2 regions of the Mesorhizobium sp. WSM4808 genome follow, and region 1 is predicted to be linked to the other one. Evidence: predicted binding sites of a transcription regulator. Region 1 holds the regulator's gene; the other holds the start of a gene.
The links. The regulator LexA, encoded in region 1, represses DNA repair genes until DNA is damaged. The targets are predictions, from matches to a motif close to TGTTCNNNNTGTGTTCNG.

Region 1 (4,424 bases):
GCGCTCATGGCCAAAGACCCATCTGTGTTTCATGGCGGCGCTTTTGTGCGCCCTAGGACTGCTTGCTGCCAAGGTCGAGACGTGGCGTGCGGGCACACAAATGTTGGGCTCGGAAATCTCGACGCAGGTAACCGGCCGCGTCGTCTCGCTCGACCGGATGGAAACTGGCCGTATCCGGCTGACCATCGACGTGACATCGACCGCAAGACCGAAACTGCGCTATGCGCCGGAACGGGTGCGGCTTTCGGCACGCAAGATCCCGGCTGACGTGACCGCAGGCTCCCTCATCACTGGATATGCCAAGCTTTTGCCGCCGACCGGGCCGGTGCGGCCGGACAGCTATGATTTCTCCTTCGACAGCTATTTTGCCGGCATCGGCGGCAGCGGGTTCTTTCTCGGCAACCCCAAGCTTGTCGTCAGCGATGGTGGCGACATGTCGCTGCCGGCCCGAATTTCCTCTAGCGTGGAAAATGCCCGCGAGGCCATCGCCGACCATATCAGGGCGAGCGTCGGCGGCGCCGAAGGCGAGATCGCCGCGGCGCTGATCGTCGGCGTGCGCGCCGGCATTCCCGATGACATCAATGAGGCGATGCGACGTACCGGCATCTACCACATCATCTCGATTTCGGGACTGCACATGGCGCTGGTCGCAGGCACCATCATGGGCTTGCTGCGCGGCGCCTTCGCGTTGTTTCCCGACTTTTCCGCGCGTCGCCCGGTCAAGAAGTATGCCGCCGTCGCCGCACTGTTCTCGATCGCGGCCTATCTCATCATCTCTGGAGTCGTCGTTGCCGCCGAGCGCAGCTTCATCATGCTGGCGGTGATGCTGATTGCCGTGCTGTTCGATCGAGCAGCACTCACCATGCGCAATCTGGCGATCTCGGCGATCGCCGTCATCGTGGTGTCGCCGCATGAGGTGGTCGGCCCGAGTTTTCAGATGTCGTTCGCCGCGACCGCGGCTCTGGTCGGCGCCTATGCCGGCTGGGCCGTTCACCGCGCGGGAAAAGCAAGACCGCCGCCCCCAAAGCGATCCATGCCCGGTTTCCTGACGCGAAAGTTCGTGCTCGCGGCAACCGGCCTTGCCATGACCTCCATCATCGCCGGCAGCGCCACGACGCTGTTTGCCATCTGGCATTTTCAGCGTGTGTCGCCGCTCAGCCTGTTCGCCAATCTGGCGGTTATGCCGATCGTCACCGTCGTCATGTTCCTGGCTGTCGCAAGCGCGCTGCTGATGCCTTTCGGATTGGATTGGCCGGCCCTCTACCTGATGGGCAAGGGTCTGACGGTGATGATCGCCATATCGGGTTGGATCTCCGAACGTTCGCCTGTCGATGCGGTTGGGCTGATTTCGCAGCAATCTGTCCTGCTGGTGACAATTGCCCTAGTCATCGCGACAATGGCGACAACTTGGCTGCGGCTCGCTGCTCTGCCATTCGCGCTGGCAGGCTTGCTGACCGTCTCGGATACGCGCACGCCGGATGTGCTGATCTCGGAGGACGCCCGACTGGTTGCCTTGCCGATCGGCGGTGGCGAACTCGCCGTCAGCCGCGCTCGGCCGAACGAATTCACCGTCGACAACTGGAAACGCGCACTAATATCCGAAACCATCGTCGTGCCGGAGGTGTTCGACAAGGGCGACGGGCAATTCGACGTCGCGGATGCCGTTGAGCTACCGCCGGGATCGCCGTTCTATTGCACCTCAGGCGTCTGCGTGGCCAGGCACACGTCCGGTGCGATCATTGCCTATGTCGAGGACCGCAAGGACACCTGGAAAGCCTGCGGTTTCGCCGAGCTGATCGTCATCAATGACGCCACCGCGTATGACGCCTGTCACAACCCGCTGGTTCTCGTCATCACCAAGCGGCAACTGGCTCGCAAAGGCAGTGCCGCGATCTTCTTCGATCGCCAATCGGCGACCACGCCGGCGACGATCAGCTTCGCCGTGGACAGCCCATACCGGCCCTGGCATGCGCAACGCAAATTCTCGCGCGAGGCGAGGGGGCTGCCACCCTTCAAGAGACCCGAGAAGCCAGTGGCTGAAACGCAGCCGCCTCAGTAGCGGCGGATCAGGCCAACGAGCTTGCCTTGCACCTTGACCCTGTCCGGCCCGAAAATACGGGTTTCATAGGCTGGATTGGCGGCTTCGAGAGCAATCGAAGCGCCCTTGCGGCGGAACCGCTTCAGCGTCGCTTCCTCTTCATCGACCAGCGCCACGATGATCTCGCCGGGGTTCGCCGTGTCGGCATTGCGGATGATGACGGTGTCGCCGTCGAAGATACCGGCCTCGATCATCGAGTCGCCCTTGACCTCCAGCGCATAGTGGGCACCGCCCATGATCATGTCCGGCGGCACCGAGATCGAATGCGTCTGATGCTGGATGGCATCGATCGGCACACCGGCGGCGATACGGCCCATGACCGGGATCGACACGGCGGAGACCGCATCGTCATCATTGCCGGGCGAGGGCATCCGCGAAGGCGCCGGCTTGATCTGCCGGCCAAGGGCACCACCCTGACCGAGACTGCCCTGGATGACGCTTGGCGAAAACTTCTTTGCCGCGTTGAGGCCGGGCGCGATCGAGTCCGGCAATCGCAGCACTTCCAGCGCGCGTGCCCGGTTGGGCAACCGGCGAATAAAGCCGCGCTCCTCAAGTGCGGTGATCAGCCGATGAATCCCGGATTTGGAGGCAAGGTCGAGCGCCTCCTTCATCTCGTCGAAGGATGGCGGAATGCCGCTCTCCTTCAGGCGTTCATGGATGAACATCAGCAGTTCATGTTGCTTGCGTGTCAGCATGGCGGCCCCCAGATTACCTGAAACCAGAATCGAAAAACAAACCCAGAACAAACACTATCTGTTCCAGTTGTGTTCTGCAACCGTTTAAAGTTTAATGAATTTGTTAAGGCTGCTGAAATTATTTGGGCTTGCCAGCGGGTCGCGATCGACAGGCGCCAACCACGGCAATGCGCCTGCTCACATTGAAATCATTATGGTTAATGACCCTGTGGCTCATCCTCGACCCAAGGCTTGGCATCATCTGCCGATCGACCTCCACAAGGGACGCTATCAATCTTCGGACGTTCGTTTGCCGTGAACGAAACGGAGCCAAAACGCCAACGTCTGTTGGCATTTGTGGCTGGAATTCAGCCCTCCGTCATCCGCCGGGCAGTGAGGGCGGCGACGGCAAATCGCGGAGATCGTTGCGTCAGGTAACGGCTTCCTTGACGGCGAAACGCTGGTCCTTCCATGCGCCCGTGCGCAGAATATCCTCCAGCACCTCAACCGCCAGCCACACATCCTTGTAGCCGACATAGAGCGGCGTGAAGCCGAAACGGATGGTCGATGGCGCGCGAAAATCACCGATGACGCCGCGCTCGATCAGCGCCCGCATGATTTGATAGCCGTGATCGTGAAGGAACGACACCTGGCTGCCGCGCCTGGTCGCGTCGCGGGTGGTCTCCAGCGTGAGGCCATAGGCGCCGCACTTTGCTTCGACGAGCTGGATGAACAGTTCCGTCAGCGCGACGCTCTTTTTTCGCAATGCCGCCATGTCGACGTCGTTCCAGATGACAAGCGCGCCTTTGAGCGCCCGCATCGACAGGACCGGCTGGGTGCCGCACAGAAAGCGGCGGATACCGGTGCCGGCAACATACCCCCGTTCGAAGGCAAAGGGCCGCGCATGGCCCCACCAGCCGCTGAGCGGCTGGCTGATATCGCCGTGATGGCGCTGCGCGGCATAGATGAAGGCCGGTGCGCCCGGACCGCCGTTGAGGTACTTGTAAGTGCAGCCGATGGCGAAATCGGCATTTGCCTGATCGAGCTCGACGGGCAGGGCGCCGGCGGTGTGGCATAGATCCCAGACGATCAGCGCTCCGGCCGCATGAGCCTTGCGCGTCAGCGCCGCCATGTCGCGCAGTTCACCCGATTTGTAGTTGACGTGGTTGACCAGCACCACCGCGACGTTTTCGTCGATCAGCTCTTCGATGGTGGGCGCGTCGACGCCCGCGAGGCGCAGCAGGACGCCGTCCCGTGTCGAGGCCACCCCTTCGGCGATGTACAGGTCGGTGGGGAAACTGTCACCCTCGGCGACGATGACCGACCGGCCCGGCCGCATCTCCAGCGCCGCATGCAGCACCTTGTAGATGTTGGTCGACGTCGTGTCGCAGACGACGGTCTGGCCGGCCGCGGCTCCAATCAGGCGTCCGAGTTGATCGCCGAGTTCGATCGGCATCTCGAACCATCCGGCCGTATTCCAGGCTCGGATGAGGTCCTGGGCCCATTCCTGGGTTGCCGCCTGCTGCAGCTCGCCGAAAACGGCATGAGACGCTGCCCCCAGTGAATTGCCGTCGAGATAGATCACCCCCTCCGGCAGAATGAAACGGTCGCGCATGGCCCGCAGCGGATCTGTGGCATCCATCGCTTCGACT
Region 2 (4,424 bases), on a different contig from region 1:
CGATTGCCGTGCGATGGCGAAGCGTGGCGTAGCCCATATGGACTTCGAAGCCGTAGCGATCGTGATGGTTGCCGCAGCCGCACATCATGCGATCGCGCATCACCTTGGCGACGATCGAGGCGGCGGCGATGGACTGCGAACGCTGGTCGCCCTTGATCAGCGCGCGCCCTTCACAAGGAAGGCCAGGCGGCACGTCGCGTCCATCGGCAAGGGCGAGCTTCGGTCTGACCGACAGCCCTACCAGGGCGCGGCGCATGGCTTCCAGGCTTGCCTTGAGGATGTTGCTGCCGTCGATACCCTCGGCACTGATGGAGGCCATTGAGATCGCCTGCGCAGAGCCGAGAATTCGCAGGAACAAGGCTTCACGCTGCAGATGGCTGAGGCGCTTGGAATCGTCGAGGCCGTCGGGAATGTTGGCGGGATCGAGCACCACGGCCGCGGCGACCACCGGCCCGGCCAGGGGGCCACGGCCGGCCTCGTCCATCCCGGCAACCGGCCACAGGCCCTCCGCCATCGCCTTCGTCTCGAAGGAGAAGTCGGGCTTCTCGATGATCTCAAAGAGAGGCGGAGAATCAGAACGCGCGCGAGCCATGTTGCGGCGAGGTTCGCATCGGCTCTGATTCTCCGCAAGTCCCTCCGGGTCGGGTGGGGCGCCGGACCGGGAGGGCACCGTCTGCAGGCCGGGGCAGGCCGGACGGGATTCTGGTGCCGCGACGGATCAAACCACCGCGACGAATTGTCTCTCAAAGCAGCGTCAGCTGCACCTGGTCTCTCCCGGCGGCAACGAACTGGTCGGTCCGCAGCGTGCGCCGTTCGGCATTGAGGCCGAGCCGCTTGGCTGTGATCTCGAAGCGCCGGCCGATCTGCCAGGCATAGGGACCGGCGCCCTTCATGCGTTTGCCCCATTCCGAATCGTAGTCCTTGCCGTCACGCATCGACCGGACCAGCGACATCACATGGCGGTAGCGGTCGGGATAATGACGCAGCAGCCAATCCTTGAAGATCGGGCTGACCTCCAACGGCAGGCGCAGGATCACGTAGCCGGCTTCGCGCGCGCCGGCAGCACGTGCCGAATCGAGGATGCGTTCCATCTCCTGGTCGGTCAGGCCCGGAATGATCGGCGCCACCATGACCGAGGCCGGAATGCCGGCATCCGAAAGCTGCCGGATCGCTTCCAGCCGCTTGGTCGGTGTCGACGCGCGCGGCTCCATGGTGCGCGCCAGCATACGGTCGAGCGTCGTCACCGACAGCGCCACCTTGGCCAGCCCGCGTTCGGCCATTCGCGACAGGATATCGATATCGCGCGTCACCAGAGCGGACTTTGTCACGATGCCGACTGGATGGCCGCGCGCTTCCAGCACTTCGAGGATTTCGCGCATGATCCGGTATTGCTTCTCGATCGGCTGGTAGGGGTCGGTGTTGGTGCCGATGGCGATGGTGCGCGGCTGATAGCTGTCTTTCGAAAGCTCCTTGTCAAGCAAGCGCGCCGCATCAGGCTTGGCGAACAACTTCGATTCGAAATCCAGACCCGGCGACAGGCCCATGAACGCGTGCGTCGGGCGGGCAAAGCAATAGACGCAGCCGTGCTCGCAGCCGCGATAGGGATTGATCGAACGATCGAAGGAAATGTCGGGCGATTCGTTGCGGGTGATGATTGTGCGCGGCTTCTCGACCTGCACTTCGGTTTTGAAGGGCGGCAGTTCCTCCAGCGAATTCCAGCCATCGTCGAACACGTGCCGGCTGACCGGCTCGAACCGGCCGGACGGATTGATGCCCGCTGACCTGCCGCGGTTGCGGTCCGGGCGGACACGCATGCCACTCTGCTCGACCATCGCATTGGCCATCTCGGCTCTTCCTGCTCCGAAAGCTGCAATGTCGGCGCGCACGATCTGTTCCATCTTCGCCCGCTCCCAAGGACTGTCCGTGTTGTGTCGAATCGCTCTGTTCATGAAATTATTCCTATTTGGTTGATGAGAACAAAGCAAGAACTTTCTATGGTGCGATGCAAAAACTGGCGCTGTCCGGCGCTTTCCGCTATTCGGCTGAGGATGCTCAGTGTTCTCATCGAAACCCGCAATGACGAGGAGGGCCTCGCCCGCACGCTCGCCTCGCTGATTGGCGGAGCGGTCGAGGGCGTGGTGCGTGAAGTCATCGTCTGCGACATAGGCTCCACCGACCAGACGCATCGTGTGGCCGAGCATGCCGGCTGTCAGTACGTGACGGGCGGTGTCGCTGCCGGCATCCGCCAGGCCAAGGGGGATTGGCTGCTGCTCCTGGAACCGGGCGCGCGGCTGGTGGAGGGCTGGATCGATGAGGTTGTCGCCCATACGGCAAGGCAGACCATGGCGGCACGGTTTTCGCGCACGCGAGCCAGCCGCACGCCGTTCCTGGCCCGGGTCTTTTCGGGAAACCGCGCCTTGGCCGACGGCTTGCTGATCAGCAAGCTTCAGGCGGCGGCTGCGGCCAAGAGTGCCGGCAGCGCCGAGGCCATCGCCCGTGGCCTCGCGACGAAGCGGCTCGACGCCGAGATTTGGATGGCGCCGGCCAAGCAGGAACGCCGCTCCTCGACATGATTTTTTGCAGCTGCTCAGGTCATTGTGCATTGCACAAAATCTGACGCGGGGTTAGCTTCCGTTCAAGCGGGAATTGGGTTTGGGACATGCCGAGTGGCGAGCACCGATGCGGCATCGGTGGTGCTCTCATAGCCGAGGACTCAATGAAGCTTTCAACCCCCGACACATCCGGCGCGCCCAGTCTCGAGGCCATTGCGCGCAACGGCAGCCTGCTGCGGCGCATCGCCGTGCGTATTCCAACCTATCTGACGGACCTGCGTGAGAACCCTGCCTGGCTGCCGATGTTCGTGCTGGCGCGCACCATGCCCGGACGCCGCATGCATTGGCTCGGCGCAAAGCGCGCCCGACCGGTCGCCAATGCCGGGGATACGATGTTTGCCGGTGTCGAACGGGGAGCGGTCGTCGATGCGCTGCGCTCCGACGGGCTGTTCTCAGGCCTGGTCCTGCCGCCTGATATCCATGAAGAGGTCGCCGACTTCGCCGGGCGCACGCCTTGCTTCGGCAATTTCGACCGCCGTCTCGAATTCATGCCGGGGGAACATGCCGAGGCCGAGAAACGCCTTGGCCGCTCGCTGCTCAGCGGGCATTTTTTCGAGCGCATCCTCGACTGCCCGGCGGCGCTTGCCATCCAGCGCGATCCGCTGCTTCTGGATATTGCCGCGCACTATCTCGGCGGCCAGGCAAAACTGATCACGACGCGCGTCTGGTGGAGTTTTCCAACCGGTGCGGCTTCGGACGCCGACAAGAACCTCGCCTCGCTCGGCAAGTATCATTTCGACCTCGATGATTGGCGCATGCTGAAATTCTTCTTCTACCTCAAGCCGGTCGACGCCGACACCGGTCCGCATGTCTATGTCAGGGGCAGCCACAAGCGCCGCAGCCTCAAGCACCAGCTTACCCTTCTGGTCGGTCATCCCGCGCAACAGGTTCTGGATGTCTATGGCGAGCAGAGCCCGGTGACGCTGACCGGCGAGGCCGGTCTCGGCTTCGTCGAGGACCCCTTTGGCTTTCATATGGGCACCGTGCCGGCACGCACGCCGCGACTGATGATGGAAGTCGGCTTCGGCGTATCGCCGCCGTCGCGCCGACGGTTTCATGGCGAGCCGGTTATCCGCTGAGAGCTGCCTATCCGAAGCTCATCTCGACAGGTGTCCAGTGTGTGCGGCGTCTGGCTTGGCGCTGCGCCCTGTTTTCCGTATCGAAGTCAACGCGGACCGGCTCCTGGTTGAACCGTTCGCGGTCGTCCAGGGCGTTGATGATGACGATCGCCCTTGCATCGTCATCTCTGGCGATTGCATCGTCATCTCTGGCGATTGCGGCGACGTAGACACCGCACCGCCGGCAGATCAGATAGTCGGCCGTCCTCAGCCCGAACTGATATCTCCGCAATTGCGTCTCGTCCTTGACCGAGATGACCAGTCTGCCATTCGGATCGGCAACGGCGCGCGAACCATGTCTGACACAGAACGAGCATTGGCAAGCGCGAACTTCGGTTTGCGGTGGCTCGAGCTCGGTTGAAAATTCAAGGCGTATATTGCCGCAATGGCATCCACCGGTGTGCACGGTCATCGTAGCTGCCTTGTCGTGAACGGCGATGATCGCCTTCAGACAAGGTACTTTTCCGAGGTCCGGTTTGGAATGGGGTTTCAAAGGCGCCGGTGCTGTTTTGCCTGGCGAACGCGGCGTGGAACCGGCGCTTTGCCTCGGCTTTTACGGAGCCGATTTGCCGCGCCGCAAATGCTCGTCCAGGCGCGGCATGATCTCGACGAAGTTGCATGGCGTGTGCCGGTAGTCGAGCTGCGCTTTCAGGATGCCGTCCCACGCGTCCTTGCAGGCGCCTGGCGAACCCGG

Region 2: a site for LexA is predicted at 1,973-1,990, ahead of AC0L2U_RS05195 (PA0069 family radical SAM protein). Genes of this name have one in related genera too.

The regions. Positions count from the first base shown of each region.
Region 1 covers NZ_JBVVQX010000009.1:93,072-97,495, forward strand. Annotated here, with positions in the region: gene AC0L2U_RS17825 (ComEC/Rec2 family competence protein) at 1-2,059, shown strand, start outside; gene lexA (transcriptional repressor LexA) at 2,053-2,793, opposite strand; gene kynU (kynureninase) at 3,203-4,424, opposite strand, start outside.
Region 2 covers NZ_JBVVQX010000002.1:508,886-513,309, reverse strand. Annotated here, with positions in the region: gene AC0L2U_RS05200 (ribonuclease HII) at 1-592, opposite strand, end outside; gene AC0L2U_RS05195 (PA0069 family radical SAM protein) at 744-1,898, opposite strand; gene AC0L2U_RS05190 (glycosyltransferase) at 2,049-2,573, shown strand; gene AC0L2U_RS05185 (hypothetical protein) at 2,717-3,691, shown strand; gene AC0L2U_RS05180 (GFA family protein) at 3,699-4,142, opposite strand; gene moaB (molybdenum cofactor biosynthesis protein B) at 4,284-4,424, opposite strand, start outside.